One region of the Caballeronia sp. LZ032 genome, then DNA from elsewhere that is predicted to be linked to it. Evidence: predicted binding sites of a transcription regulator. Region 1 holds the regulator's gene; each other region holds the start of a gene.
What was found. The regulator FliA, encoded in region 1, starts transcription of late flagellar genes. The targets are predictions, from matches to a motif close to CTAAAGTTTNNNNNNNNNNNGCCGNTA.
Positions count from the first base shown of each region.

Region 2: the regulator FliA is predicted to act here: its motif matches at 1,825-1,851, upstream of QCE69_RS00560 (flagellin).
Region 3: the regulator FliA is predicted to act here: its motif matches at 2,395-2,421, upstream of flgM (flagellar biosynthesis anti-sigma factor FlgM).

Region 1 is NZ_JARUXP010000001.1:3,124,543-3,129,006, reverse strand. Features, by position in the region: gene flhF (flagellar biosynthesis protein FlhF) at 1-893, shown strand, start outside; gene QCE69_RS14700 (MinD/ParA family protein) at 886-1,803, shown strand; gene QCE69_RS14695 (RNA polymerase sigma factor FliA) at 1,822-2,553, shown strand; gene QCE69_RS14690 (GGDEF domain-containing protein) at 2,614-3,627, opposite strand; gene QCE69_RS14685 (aromatic ring-hydroxylating dioxygenase subunit alpha) at 3,936-4,464, shown strand, end outside.
Region 2 is NZ_JARUXP010000001.1:123,008-127,471, reverse strand. Features, by position in the region: gene QCE69_RS00575 (hypothetical protein) at 1-55, shown strand, start outside; gene rpsU (30S ribosomal protein S21) at 165-377, opposite strand; gene QCE69_RS00565 (aldo/keto reductase) at 755-1,705, opposite strand; gene QCE69_RS00560 (flagellin) at 1,950-3,743, shown strand; gene fliD (flagellar filament capping protein FliD) at 3,926-4,464, shown strand, end outside.
Region 3 is NZ_JARUXP010000002.1:853,556-858,019, reverse strand. Features, by position in the region: gene QCE69_RS19445 (hypothetical protein) at 678-1,061, shown strand; gene QCE69_RS19440 (hypothetical protein) at 1,123-1,527, shown strand; gene QCE69_RS19435 (DUF3717 domain-containing protein) at 1,511-1,726, shown strand; gene QCE69_RS19430 (hypothetical protein) at 1,753-1,959, shown strand; gene flgM (flagellar biosynthesis anti-sigma factor FlgM) at 2,061-2,366, opposite strand; gene QCE69_RS19420 (response regulator) at 2,532-2,975, opposite strand; gene QCE69_RS19415 (hypothetical protein) at 3,018-3,200, opposite strand; gene QCE69_RS19410 (methyl-accepting chemotaxis protein) at 3,570-4,464, opposite strand, start outside.

The DNA of each region.
Region 1 (4,464 bases):
AGCGCCGCAACCCGACGGGCGGCGCGCTGACCAAGCGCCTGTTCTCGGCCGGTTTCTCGGCGCAGCTCGTGCGCATGGTGATGGACAACATGCCGGAGATGGAGACTGTCGAAGGCGCGCTCGAATGGGTGCAGCAAGTCCTCGAAAACAACATTCCGGTGATGGACAGCGAAGACGCGCTGATGGAGCGCGGCGGCGTGTTCGCACTGATGGGCCCGACGGGCGTCGGCAAGACGACCACCACGGCGAAGCTCGCGGCGCGCTGCGTGATGCGCTTCGGCGCCAGCAAGGTCGCGCTGCTCACGACCGACAGCTACCGGATCGGCGCGCACGAGCAATTGCGCATCTTCGGCAAGATCCTGGGCGTGTCGGTGCACGCGGTGAAGGACGGCGCCGACCTGCAACTGGCGCTGTCCGAACTGCGTAACAAACATATCGTGCTGATCGACACGATCGGCATGAGCCAGCGCGACCGCATGGTCTCCGACCAGATTGCGATGCTGTGCGGCGCGGGCCATCCGGTGCAGCGCATCCTGCTGCTCAACGCGACGAGCCACGGCGACACGCTGAACGAAGTCGTGCAGGCCTACAAGAGCGCGCCGGACCAGCCGCCGCTCGCGGGCTGCATCCTGACCAAGCTCGATGAAGCCACCAATCTCGGCGGCGTGCTCGACACGGTGATCCGCTACAAGCTGCCGGTGCATTACGTCTCGACCGGGCAGAAGGTGCCGGAGAACCTGTACGTCGCAACCAAGCGTTTTCTCATCAAGAGCGCGTTCTGCATTCCGCGCGACGGCTCGCCGTTCGTGCCGAACGAAGAAGAAGTCCCCGCGCTGCTCTCCGCGCTGTCCGCGCGTGCCTCGACCGACATGCATGGGGTGCACTTTGGATAAGTTCGTGCTCGACCAGGCAGAAGGTCTGCGACGGCTCCTCACGCGAGCCGGCTCGCGTGTGGTGGCGGTCGTGGGCGGCCCGGCGGGAATCGGTTGCACGTCGACGGTGGTGAATCTCGGCGCGGCGCTGTCGGTACATGGCAAGGATGTGCTTGTGATCGACGAGCACCGCAACGCGGCGTCGGCCAGCCGGCTCACCGGCATCGAGGATGCAGGCGCGGCTGCTGCGGTGATGACGGGCCGCAGCACGCTCGCGGAGGCCGCCGGGCGCACGCCGTTCGGTTTTTCGCTACTCGCGGCGCCGCGTGATGAACGCATCAGCCATGACGCCGCGCAATGCCGTGCGTTGCTGGACGGTCCGGCGGACATCGTGCTGATCGACGCGCAGTTGGACCGGTATGGCGCGCTCTCGTCGCTCGCGGCGCAGGCGCATGACTTTCTCGTCGTGACGCGGGTGGCCGCGTCGGCGATCACCGAGGCGTATGCGTGCATGAAGCGTCTGCACTACGCCCATGCGATCGGCCAGTTCCGCGTGCTGATCAATCACGTGCAGAACCCGGCCGATGCGGCGGTCGCGTTCGACAACCTGTCGGGCGTCGCAAGCCGGTATCTGGCTGTGTCGCTGGTGCAGGCGGGATATGTGTCCGAGGATGCGCGCGTCGCTCGGGCAAAGGAACTCTCACGCTGCGCTGTCGAAGCGTTCCCGGCCACGGCCGCGGCACGAGACTACCGCGCGATTGCGGCGGAGCTCCTGCACTGGCCGATGCGCCCCGCGCCGTATGCGCGTGCGGCGGACGGCCAGGCGGACGCGCGAATTCCGGTTGGCGACTCTGAGCAGGGCGGACGGGAGACGGCGCATCGTGCGGCCGCGCTTCACGAAATGGCCATGAGCAGCACGGCGTCGATGTGATCAAGATAGGTGACCAAGATGTATAACGCCCAAGGCAAACTCTCACAGTCCGAAACGCTGACGAAATATGCACCGCTCGTTCGCCGGCTGGGGCTTCAGCTCGTCGCCAAGATGCCGGCGAGCGTCGATCTCGACGATCTCATCCAGGCCGGCATGATCGGCTTGCTGGACGCGGCCGGCCGCTACAAGGAAGACCAGGGCGCGCAGTTCGAGACGTATGCGAGCCAGCGGATTCGCGGCGCGATGCTCGACGAGCTGCGCGCCAACGACTGGCTGCCGCGCAGCATGCGCAAGACGTCGCGCGAAGTGGAATCGGCGGTACACAAGGTCGAGCAGAACCTCGGCCGGTCCGCCAGCGAGACGGAGATTGCCGAACACATGAAGATGCCGCTCGACGAGTATCAGTCGATGCTGCAGGACCTGCACGGCGCGCAGCTGATCTATTACGAAGACTTCGACCGTTCCGCCGATGACGAGCCGTTCCTCGACCGCTATTGCGTCGACCGTTCGGATCCGCTGTCCGCGCTGATGGACGACAGCCTGCGCGGCGCGCTGATCGAAGCCATCGACCGGCTGCCGGAACGCGAGAAGCTGCTGATGAGCCTGTACTACGAGCGCGGCCTGAACCTGCGCGAGATTGGCGCGGTGATGGAAGTGAGCGAGTCGCGCGTGTGCCAGCTGCACAGCCAGGCCGTGGCGCGTCTGCGCACGAAGCTGCGCGAGCAGGCGTGGACCGGCGCCGAGGCGTAAGTCTGACGCTCGACGCGTGACGCATGAGACGAATGGCCCGCAGCGATGCGGGCCATTTGTTTAGCTGGTTTCGAAATCGTGGGTTTCGGCGAACACGGTCTTGCCGGCGCCCAGACTCTTGGCGCGATACATGGCGCGGTCGGCGGCGCGCAGCACGGTGTTCATGTCGGACGGGCGCGCGATCGTCGCGCCGGACAGCAGGCAGGCGCCGATGCTCGCCGATACCGATACCGCCCGCTCCTGCACCGACGTGATGGCGGCGAGCGCCGAGTGGATGCTGTCGGCCACGGCGAGCACCGCCGAGCGGTCCCGCACCTGATGCGCGAGCACGACGAATTCGTCGCCGCCGAGCCGGGCGATGGTATCGGTCCTGCGCAGGCGCGCCTCGAGTTGATGCGCGAACGATTGCAGCAGCACATCGCCGACGGCGTGTCCGTAGGTGTCGTTCACTTCCTTGAAACCGTCGAGGTCGATCAGCAGCAGGGCGGTGGCGTCATCGGCGTCGTGGCCGTCCTGGCTGGTTGGTGGCGCGGCCATCGCCCGATTGACGATCTTCTCCAGCGCATAGCGATTCGAGAGGCCGGTGAGCGGATCGGTGGACGCCTGGCGCGCGAGATCCAGATTGAGCTTGCCGAGCCGGTCGACGAGCACGCTCAGATACACCGAAGCCCCCAGCACGCTCAATCCCAGGCCGATCGCGGCCGGCAGGTTGGCATGCCACCAAGGTTGCCCGAGGCCGAGCGCGATCACCACGATGAGCGCCGTCGTACAGGACACCGCGAGCGTGCGCTTGCCATACCGGCATCCCGAGCCGATCAGGAACCAGAACATCACCCAGATGAGCGGCAGCGCGCTGGCGCCGCCAGCCGCGAGCGCGAGTCCGAGCAAGGCCTGATCGGCGATGGTCGTGAGCGTCAGGCGCGTTCCGGACATGGCGCTCGCGCGGCTCACGACCAATAGCGTCAGGGCGCCGTAAGACACATAGAGGGCGACGAGCCGCACGACCATCGACGCATCGTGCGACGGGCGCCACAAAGCGAAGAGGCCATACGCGAGCAGCACCGCTGTTCCCATCCAGACACGAAGCGTGGCCTGCTCCCGTTCGGGACTCCGGTGCCCGGACCCGATGAAAGCCTGGATCCGGCGTGCCGGTTGATGCGCCTGCTCCATATGAACCCCTGGCTGGTGATTTCTTGCTGTTATGGTGTGCTGCTGTCTCGTATGTGCGGCCCGGTCGCGGGAGGCGCTGTGAAGGTGTGCATCGGGTTGCACCGTCGCGCGACCCGCTATTCTGCTACTTTTTGCGATCTCGCTGCAGGATCGGTTGGGGCGAATGCGGACTCTTTGACTCTTCCCGGTCTTCCTGCTTACGGCTGATGACAATGCACAACAACGCTTCTTCCCTGCAAGGCGAATGGCTGGCGGTCTGCAACAGTGAGGACGTGCCGGAGGGCGGGGCGCGAGGATTCATCGTCGCGGATGAGCGCATCGTCGTGTGGCGGGACAGTCTCGGCGCGGCGCATGTGTGGCGCGACTACTGTCCGCATCGCGGGGCGCAACTGTCGCTCGGATCGGTATCGCGCGACTGGATCACGTGTCCCTATCACGGCTGGCGGTATGACATCGAGGGGCAGTGTCTGCATATCCCGTCGAATCCCGCACTGCGTCCGCCGAAACGCGCCTGCGCGACGACCTTTGTCAGCGACGAAAAGTACGGCGTGGTCTGGATGTGTTTCGGCGAGCCCGCGTATGCGCTCGATTTTTATCCGGATGCCGATGTGCCCGGCGGGCGTCGCATCAATCTCGCACCGCAGACGGTGAGGTCATCGGCGCCGAGAGTGGTCGAGAATTTTCTCGACATGGCCCATTTCTCTTTCGTGCACGCGGGGATTCTGGGCGAGCAGGCTCATA
Region 2 (4,464 bases), 3.0 Mb from region 1:
GGAAGAGTGGCCGCATCTGCTGGCGGCGCTCGGCAGGCGGCACGCGTTCGTCTGACGCCGGTTTCTCTCACGTACAAGCAACAAGGCGGTGCGCCCTCACGGGTCGCACCGCCTTTTTGCCATGCAAGCCGAGGAATTGCGGCTCCCCGACTTGCACGCGATGCTTAGTGCATCTTCTTCGGCAGCATCTGGCTGCGCAGGCGCTTGCGCAGACGCGCGACGGCAGCTGCCTTCTTGCGCTTGCGCGCGGTGGTCGGCTTTTCGTACGACTGGCGCTCGCGCAGTTCGGCGATGGTGCCGTTGCGCTCGATGGTGCGGCGGAAACGCCGAATCGCGACATCGAACGGCTCGTTTTCTTTGAGGACGATAGTAGTCATGTAAATCCTGGTTTGCTAAACGTATTTCTAAGCGCGCGACGACAAAATCGCCGCGCCCCGGCACTCCGATCGTCCACCGGACGCGGCGCTGGATCACACCAGACAGCGCGCCGCGACGGACACGAGCAAAGCGGCCACGGAGGCCGGAACAGAGAGAGTTGGGATTCAGCCGCCGAAGCGGCATGCGCATTCGAAAGAACGACGTGAACGCGCGTTTCGGAGCCGTTCGCCGCCGGATGTTGACGTTGTCGATTTTGACTTGGTCATTCGGCTGCGAAGGCAGGAAAACGGGCACATTTCTCGATTCGGGCGCGATGTTACCAGAACAGCGCGCCGCTGCCAACACTTCGCGCCGCCCAACTCCTTGATGTGACAGATTATTTCTGCCACGCACTGGCTTCGTCGAGCAGTTCGACATCTTCGCTCGACAGGACAAGGCGCGTCGCGGCCGCGAGGCTTTCCAGTTGTGCCACGGACGTGGCGCTCGCGATCGGCGCCGTGATACTTGGCCGCGCGATGAGCCACGCGAGCGAGATCGTCGCGGGTGTCGTGTCGTTGCGCTTCGCGACTTCGTCGAGTGCATCAAGGATTTTCAGGCCGCGTGCATCCAGATATTTCTCGACGCGCGAGCCGCGCGCCTTGTTCTGCGTATCCGCCTTCGAGCGGTACTTGCCCGACAGAAAGCCGCTTGCGAGCGCGTAGTAAGGCACGACTGCCACGTCATTTTTCTGCACGACCGGCTCGAGTCCGGTCTCATAGCCTTCGCGATCGTACAAGTTGTATTCCGGCTGAAGGATCTGATAGGCGGGCAGGCCCGAATCCTTCGCGACCTTCAAGACTTCCTCCAGACGCTCGCCCGTATAGTTCGACGCGCCGATCACCCTCACCTTCCCCGCCTGGATCAGCTTCTGATAGGCGTTGAGCGTCTCGTCGAGCGGGGTGGCCTCGTCATCGTGATGCGAGAAATAGACATCGATGTAATCGGTCTTCAGGCGTCGGAGCGAATCGTCGGCGGCGGCGGCGATGTTCGCCGCCGTCAGCCCCGGGCGCGTGCTGAGCTTGCCCACCTTCGTCGCGAGCACGATCTTGTGGCGCTTGCCGCTCTCCTTGAACCACTTGCCGATGATCGTCTCGGATTCACCGCCCTGATGACCTTCGACCCAGGCGGAATAAACGTCGGCGGTATCGATGAAATTGAGACCGTGGTCGACAAATGCATCGAGGATGGAAAACGACGTGCGTTCATCGGCGGTCCAGCCAAATACATTGCCGCCAAAAACTAAAGGCGCGACTTTCAATTCCGATATACCGACATTACGTGTCTGCATGAATGCTCCGAATCCGCGTGGAAGAGGGACTAAAAAGCATACGCGTGATTCGGAAGGCTTGCTGGGCGGGCCTTCGAAGGCTTTCGACACTATTCGTTACACAAATCGGTTAGCCCGGCCTTAAGTTTTTTTCGAGTGGCCCGATAACCTCAAGTAGGCGGCCGGCTATCACCGAGCGCAGGACCGCCAGGCAACAACTCGGTGCCATTAGCCAAAGCCAGATTAGTCTCCCAGGAGAGAACAAATGATCGGTATCAATAGCAATATCAACTCGCTGGTTGCTCAGCAGAACCTCAACAGCACGCAAAGCGCGCTGTCTTCGGCGATCACCCGCCTCTCGTCGGGCAAGCGCATCAACAGCGCGGCCGACGATGCAGCAGGCCAGGCAATCGCCTCGCGCATGACCTCGCAGATCAACGGTTTGAACCAAGGTGTGTCGAACGCCAACGACGGCGTCTCGATGACCCAGACGGCTGCTTCGGGCCTGTCGCAGATCTCGGACAACCTGCAACGTATTCGCCAGCTGGCCGTGCAGGCTTCGAGCGGCTCGCTCTCGTCGAGCGACCAGGCTTCGCTGCAAAAGGAAGTGACGCAGCGTATCGCTGAAGTGAACCGTATCGCTTCGCAAACGACCTACAACGGCACGAACGTGCTCGACGGCTCGGCTGGCACGGTGTCGTTCCAGGTTGGCGCGAACGTCGGCCAGACCATCGGTATCGATCTGAGCAACGGCGTGTCGGCTGCTCAACTCGGTGGCGGTCTGCCGCAGAAGGGCGCGACGATCGGCACGCTGTCGGGCCTGAGCCTGACGAGCGCGGGCGCTGCAACGACGGGTACGGCCAAGGCCGACATCACGTCGATCAACGTGCTGGCTGACGGCAAGGGCGGCTTCACGTTCACCGACCAGAACAACCAGGCGCTGTCGAGCGCGGCAACGACCGCCCTGTTCTCGGGTACGACCACGGGCACGGGCACGGCGCTCTCGCTGACGGCAAAGGGTGCGCTGGTTGGCGCCTCGACGACCCAAACGGCTGCAATCAAGGCCGCCTCGGCTGCGAACGTGCAAACGACGACGACGACGTATGCCGCCGCCGACACGAAGCTCGGCGCAACGATCGCCCTCGATTCGAACGGTCTGCTTCCGGATCTGTCGGGCGCGGGCACGGGTGCAGCCACGGACATCACCGGCATCAATGTCTATGCCGATGGCAACGGCGGCTACAAGTTCAAGACGGTCGCCAACGGCACGGAAAGCGGCTCGTACCTGTCCACGGCCGACGCAAGCAAGCTCTTCACGCAAACGCCCAATGCCGGCGGTGTCGCAACCCTGACGGGCACGGCGCTGACGACGACCACCGGCGGCGCGGACCAAACGGACATCACGGCCGTTCAGAACGACGCAGCTAACGTCGCCACCGCCACCACGACCTCGCCGACGACCAAGCTCGGCAGCGTGTCGATCTCGCTCAAGGCCGATGGCACGGTCGCTGGCTCGGCAGACACGCCGGCCTACAGCAGCGTCAACATCTATGGCGACGGCGCTGGCGGCTTCACCTTCAAGGGTGTGGATGCAAACGGCGCGGAAACCGACATCAGCGCGTCGGTGACCGGTCTGTTCGACACGACCGGCGGCACGCTGACCGGCAAGGGCGCGCTTGCGGACAACGCAAACGCCACGGGCGCCGCTGACGGCATCGCTCAAGCCAATGCGCAGAACGTTCCCCCGAAGGTCTCCGACATCGACCTGACGAAGGCCAACGGCGCGAACCTGGCGATCGAATCGATCGACAACGCCCTCGACAGCGTCAACTCGATTCAAGCTGACCTCGGCGCCGCACAGAACCGTTTCTCGTCGATCGCTTCGACGCAGACGGCTCAGTCGACCAACCTGTCGTCGGCACAGTCGCAGATCACCGACGCGAACTTCGCGCAGGAAACCGCGAACCTGTCGAAGGCTCAAGTGCTGCAACAAGCTGGTATCTCGGTGCTGGCTCAAGCGAACTCGATGCCCCAGCAAGTTCTGAAGCTCCTCGGCTAAGCATCACGGCCGACGCTGTAACCGGCGCGCATCAGCCAGTACAATGCGCGCCGGAAGCAACAAAGCAGCAAAGCAGCAAAGCAGTCAGCGCAAAGGGAGCTCGTCTCCCTGTGCGCGTTTTCGGAAGATGACGACTTCCGCCTCATTCCAAACGATCGCGAAGTAATACGAGCGGAGCACACATGACCACCGTAGCCACGACATCGGGTTCCACTGTCGATCCGACCAGCGCCGTACAACAGGCCGCACAGTCGATCATCAGCGGTTCCACCAACTCGACGATGGACGTGAACTCGCTCGTCACCGCGATCGTCAACGCGAAGGTCGCAGGCCAGACCGACGCGCTCAACAACAAGAAGACCGCCGACAACACGCAGCTCACCGCGATCGGCACGCTCAAGTCCGTGCTGTCGCTGCTGCAAAGCTCGATCACGAATCTCGCCAACGGCAAGACGCTCGGCTCGTTCACCGCCACCGCCGACGGCAAGGGCCTCACCGGCAGCGCCGACACCACGGCCGTGGCCGGCAGCTACGCGGTCAACGTGCAGAACATCGCCTCGGCGCAATCGCTCACGTCCGGCACGTTCTCGACCACCGACGCGCTCGGCACCGGCTCGATCACGCTGAAGGTCGGCAACAACAGCAGCACGATCAAGCTCGACAGCAGCAACAACACGCTGTCGGGCATCGTGTCGGCGATCAACTCGGCGTCCGACAATCC
Region 3 (4,464 bases), on a different contig from region 1:
CAGGGAAAAGCCGAGGGGCGCGGTGCTTCGAGTCTCGCCCTGAAAAGCCGACCGCACGTGAAGGCATGCTGGTACTTCGACCATCGTTGGCAATAAGATGCCGCCAACGATCGGCGCCTTCGATGCGAAGTTATAACGTGTCGCGGCGGCGCACTCTCGCGCTTCTAGACCGGTTGCGTAAAAGAAATCGATAGAAGGAATGGGCATCGCGCTTCTGCTGCGGACGAGCCGTATGCTTCCGAAGCCGCCGACTTCGAGGCGGTCCGCCCATCCGGCGTGCACAGCGTGTTTAGCGAGCGAACGAAGCCGGCCGCAAACTGCCAAATGCGGTCGGCATACGTCGGCCGCAATATTTCTAAACGACGGTCGGGGCGCGATCAAGGCTTGAAGCAGAGTGACAAACTCATTTCGCGTCCGGCAGATCTATACCTGAAGATAGCTGCTCTCCCGACTGCAGGCGCGCCGTCCCGAGTTGACAACTTTATAGTCGCAACGTTGACATCTTTAATGCGTTCTACGCGAACGTCGGCTTGACTCTCCCACGCGAATCGTAACCTGTCACTTGCACTGCGCGGCCTAAACAATTCGAACGGGTTGCCGTTATGCACAGTTGCGCCCATATGCGGCAGTCGTGCGCATTCACAATCTGCAACAAGAACAAGTGACAGAGGAAAAACATGTATTTCACTACGCCCGAATGGTGGGAAGACGCCCGACAACTGGCCGAGATTCAGCGCAACGTTACTGGCAAGATCGTAGAGTCGTCAGTCGCCGCCGGAATGACCGACCTGGAAGCGAAGCGCAAGGCCTATGGGATGTTTCTCGACCTTGCGAAGGCAAAGATGAATTCGAGCAGGGAATTGATTCGCGCGACCGTCCGTATTTATGAGCGCTTTGGGCAATCGGAAATGAGGCCCGAGCTGACGCGACTGTTCGGACTTACGGACATTTCTGCGCTGACTTCGAAAAGCGACGAGAAGGTGAAGCTTGCGCTGACGCTGAAGGGAGCCGATCCCCACATGACGCGCCATGAACTGATGAGCCGTTTGGCAACGCACTAAACGGACGGGTGACCGTGCCGCGGACACGGTCGAACGGTTCCACAATCGAAAAGATCACGCAATGATGCTCGAGTCGTATAAAAAGCTGAAGACGTCTGACTGGATGGAAATCGGTCGGGAGCTACTGGCCTACAAGAAGCAAGTGCGAGCCGCGTACCCGAGTGACTCCATTTACCACGAAAGGCGCGCTGCTCGCCTCTTCTATGACTACGCCGAAGTCACCCACAAGCTCAAAGAGCAAACGGCGAGAAACCTGATCAGGAACTACGAGCGGTTTGGCACGTCTCATATCCGAGACGACCTTGAACGTGCTTTCACCACTAGCGAGTTGACTATGCTGGCGGCGAGGACCGACGATGAGGTCGCTGCCGCACTCGGGTTTAGGCTGGCAAACCCCCAAGCTGGCCGCGAAGAACTGAGAGCCTATCTCAAATCGACGACTGCAAAGCATGTACTCGATCACTGACGTTGAGCAGGCCATCAACTATTGGCGGGGGCGCCAAGCTTCGACGGACGATTTCTCCATCTGCCCGCGCGGCCGCGTCCTCGCTGATGTCTATGGCTCGATGATTTTCCACCGGCAAGAATTCGTTGAGCCACGGAGCCTCACACCGGAACAGAACGAGGCGTTGAGCCTAGCCCTTGCCCAGAAAGAGCTTTTCTAGGTTAGTACGTCTAGCGGAAAGGCGTGTTGGAAAGCTCAGCACACCTACCCTGTGAAGTGCGCGTCGATGTTACGTTTGTATCTGCCGCTGCCCGCTCCGCCTTTATTGAGCAGGCGCGCCGCGTGAATCCCGCAGTCCTTGGTCGCGCCGACCACAACGACGATGTATTGGCATCGGAGTATGCACGAGCGTTGCTCGCCGAAGCGGAAAAAATCCTGCTGTCTCGCCTCTGACAGTGACGCAGCTCGGTCACGTCTGCACCGGACTCCACGCCCATCCGTCACGTTACCGCGCCTGGGTACTTGTCGGTCCCAGAAGACGACGGCCCATTTCTCTACTCACGTGGCGCTTTTCGCAAGAGATCGCGCGCCAAGCCGAGCATTCCGTCGGCGATGCTGCCCGAATCGATACGGTAGGTACCGTTGCTCAGCGCTGCTTTGATGGCTGCAACCTTGTCTGCGTCGATGTCGGTCGCGCTCGACGTGCGGAACGCGGAAGTCGACGAAAGCGTGACTGCCGAGCTATCTGCGGCAACGGCGTCGGAATGCTGCGGGGCGGCGGCAAAGTCCGCTTCATTCGTTGCGCGCCGGACGGTAATCGGCTCCGGCATGGCCGGGTTGTTCGTCGACTGGATCTTCATGGTTTCGTTCCTCGCTTGCATGATTCCTTAACGGTCCAAGCGTTGAAATCTTTACCATGAGCCATGGCGTGCGGCGCGTCGATCACTACATCACGCGCGCGAAACCCTTATCCGGCGGGGCACTTCCTCAATTGAAACAAAGTGAAACAAAGTGTGAGGGGCGAGTTACGAAGCCGTGTTGAAGATAGCGCCGAACACGGACGTACCGCCTGTCGGGGCGGAATTGGCTGGGAGTGGGGCGACTTGGGCGAGCTTGTCGGCCAATGCCGCCTCCGAGAACGGCTTCACGATGTAGCCGTTAGCACCGGCGTGAATTGCGGCTAGTACGTTTTCACGCTTTTTTTCAGCCGTGACCATGAGTACCGGCAGGTGTGCCATCTCCTCGGATTTGCGAATCTCTTGCAGCAGGGACAGCCCGTCCAGATTGGGCATGTTCCAATCAGTGATCACCAGATCGAAATGCTGCGCTCTGAGCTTCTCGAGCGCAGCTACCCCGTCCTCTGCTTCTTCGATGATCGAATAACCGATCGCCTTGAGCATCTTCCGAATCAAATTGCGCATGGTGGCCATGTCATCGACCACCAACAAGCGCGTATCAGCGTATGCCATCGGTGAAACCTTTCCCTTTCCTTTGATCGAGTACTGCGATCTTCACGCCGCGCCGCACACGATCACGCTATGTGCAGGCAAGCGGAAGTATTGTGCGACGACCCAATGCAGTGGCCGCTCGTCGTAACAGCGCTTCTCAGCGAACTGCATGATCGCGTCAAGCTGCTGTCCGGAGCAGCCGAAGACTTCGCGGCTCGATGATCTGCTGTCTTTTTGTGTCTTCATGTTCTGGTGCCGGTGGTTATCCGGTCAGTGTTTGGCTACCGGGACGCGCCTAAAAAGGCATCGCCCCTGGCAGCAGTGCAGTCACGGATGAGCCGTCCGATCCGACGCTTCGCGGGCGCTAACCGAGCGAAGGAATTCGTCCAACTCGACGCAGGCCGTGATAACGGACTCAATCGCCTCTTGCGAGGCGCTGCTTTCGATCCCAGCCGAGCGACGCCGGAGCTGATGGAGTTGCTTGACCATGTTATGCATTTCGTAGCGGACTAGGCGCTCCGCGTCTGAGCGGTCTTTGAAAGGCAGCGCTTCCGCAGTGGCCGCTTCCGCCGTCAGCGGCCTACTAGTTAACGGCATGGCAACCACGCCCCAGGCTTAAAACGTCGACCAGTCGCCATCGTCCCCCGCGTGAACGGGTTGGGCGGCAGCGGGCGCTGGCTTCGCCACTTTTGTCACCGTCGGCGCTTTCTTGGGGGTCGACGGGCGCGCCATCTGCGGCGTGTGCTTGATTGTCGATGCGACGGAGCACGTTTGGGCAGTGCGGAAGACGGCGACGGCCGCGGAGAGTTGCTTGGCTTGATCCTCCATCGACCCCGCTGCTGCCGCTGCTTCCTCTACGAGCGCAGCATTCTGCTGCGTCACCTCGTCCATCTGCGAAATCGCTTGATTCACTTGCTCGATGCCGCGGCTTTGCTCGTTCGACGCAGAGGCAATCTCGCCCATGATGTCGGTGACGCGCTGAATGGCGGTGCCCACGCGCTGCATGGTTTCCCCTGCCCGTGCGACGAGTTCCGTACCCGCTTGCACTCGGTTGCCGGAGGTTTCAATCAAATCTTTGATCTCTTTTGCTGCGGCTGATGAGCGCTGTGCGAGGCTGCGGACTTCGCTCGCGACTACCGCGAAGCCGCGGCCCTGCTCGCCGGCGCGCGCCGCTTCAACCGCCGCGTTAAGCGCCAAGATGTTGGTCTGGAAGGCGATGCCTTCGATCATGGCGATGATCTCAGCGATCTTCGTGGAGCTTTCCTCAATGCCCGCCATCGTGTCGACGACCTGACCGACGATGGCACTGCCCTCGTTGGCGACGACGTTGGCGTTGTCCGCCAGACCGCTCGCCTGCTTGGCGTTCTCAGAATTCTGCTTGACCGTGGAGGTGAGCTCTTCCATGCTCGCGGCGGTTTCTTGGAGCGAAGCGGCTTGCTCTTCGGTACGCGATGACAGGTCCGTATTGCCAGCAGCGATCTGTTTGCTGGCGCTGGCAATCGCCTCACTG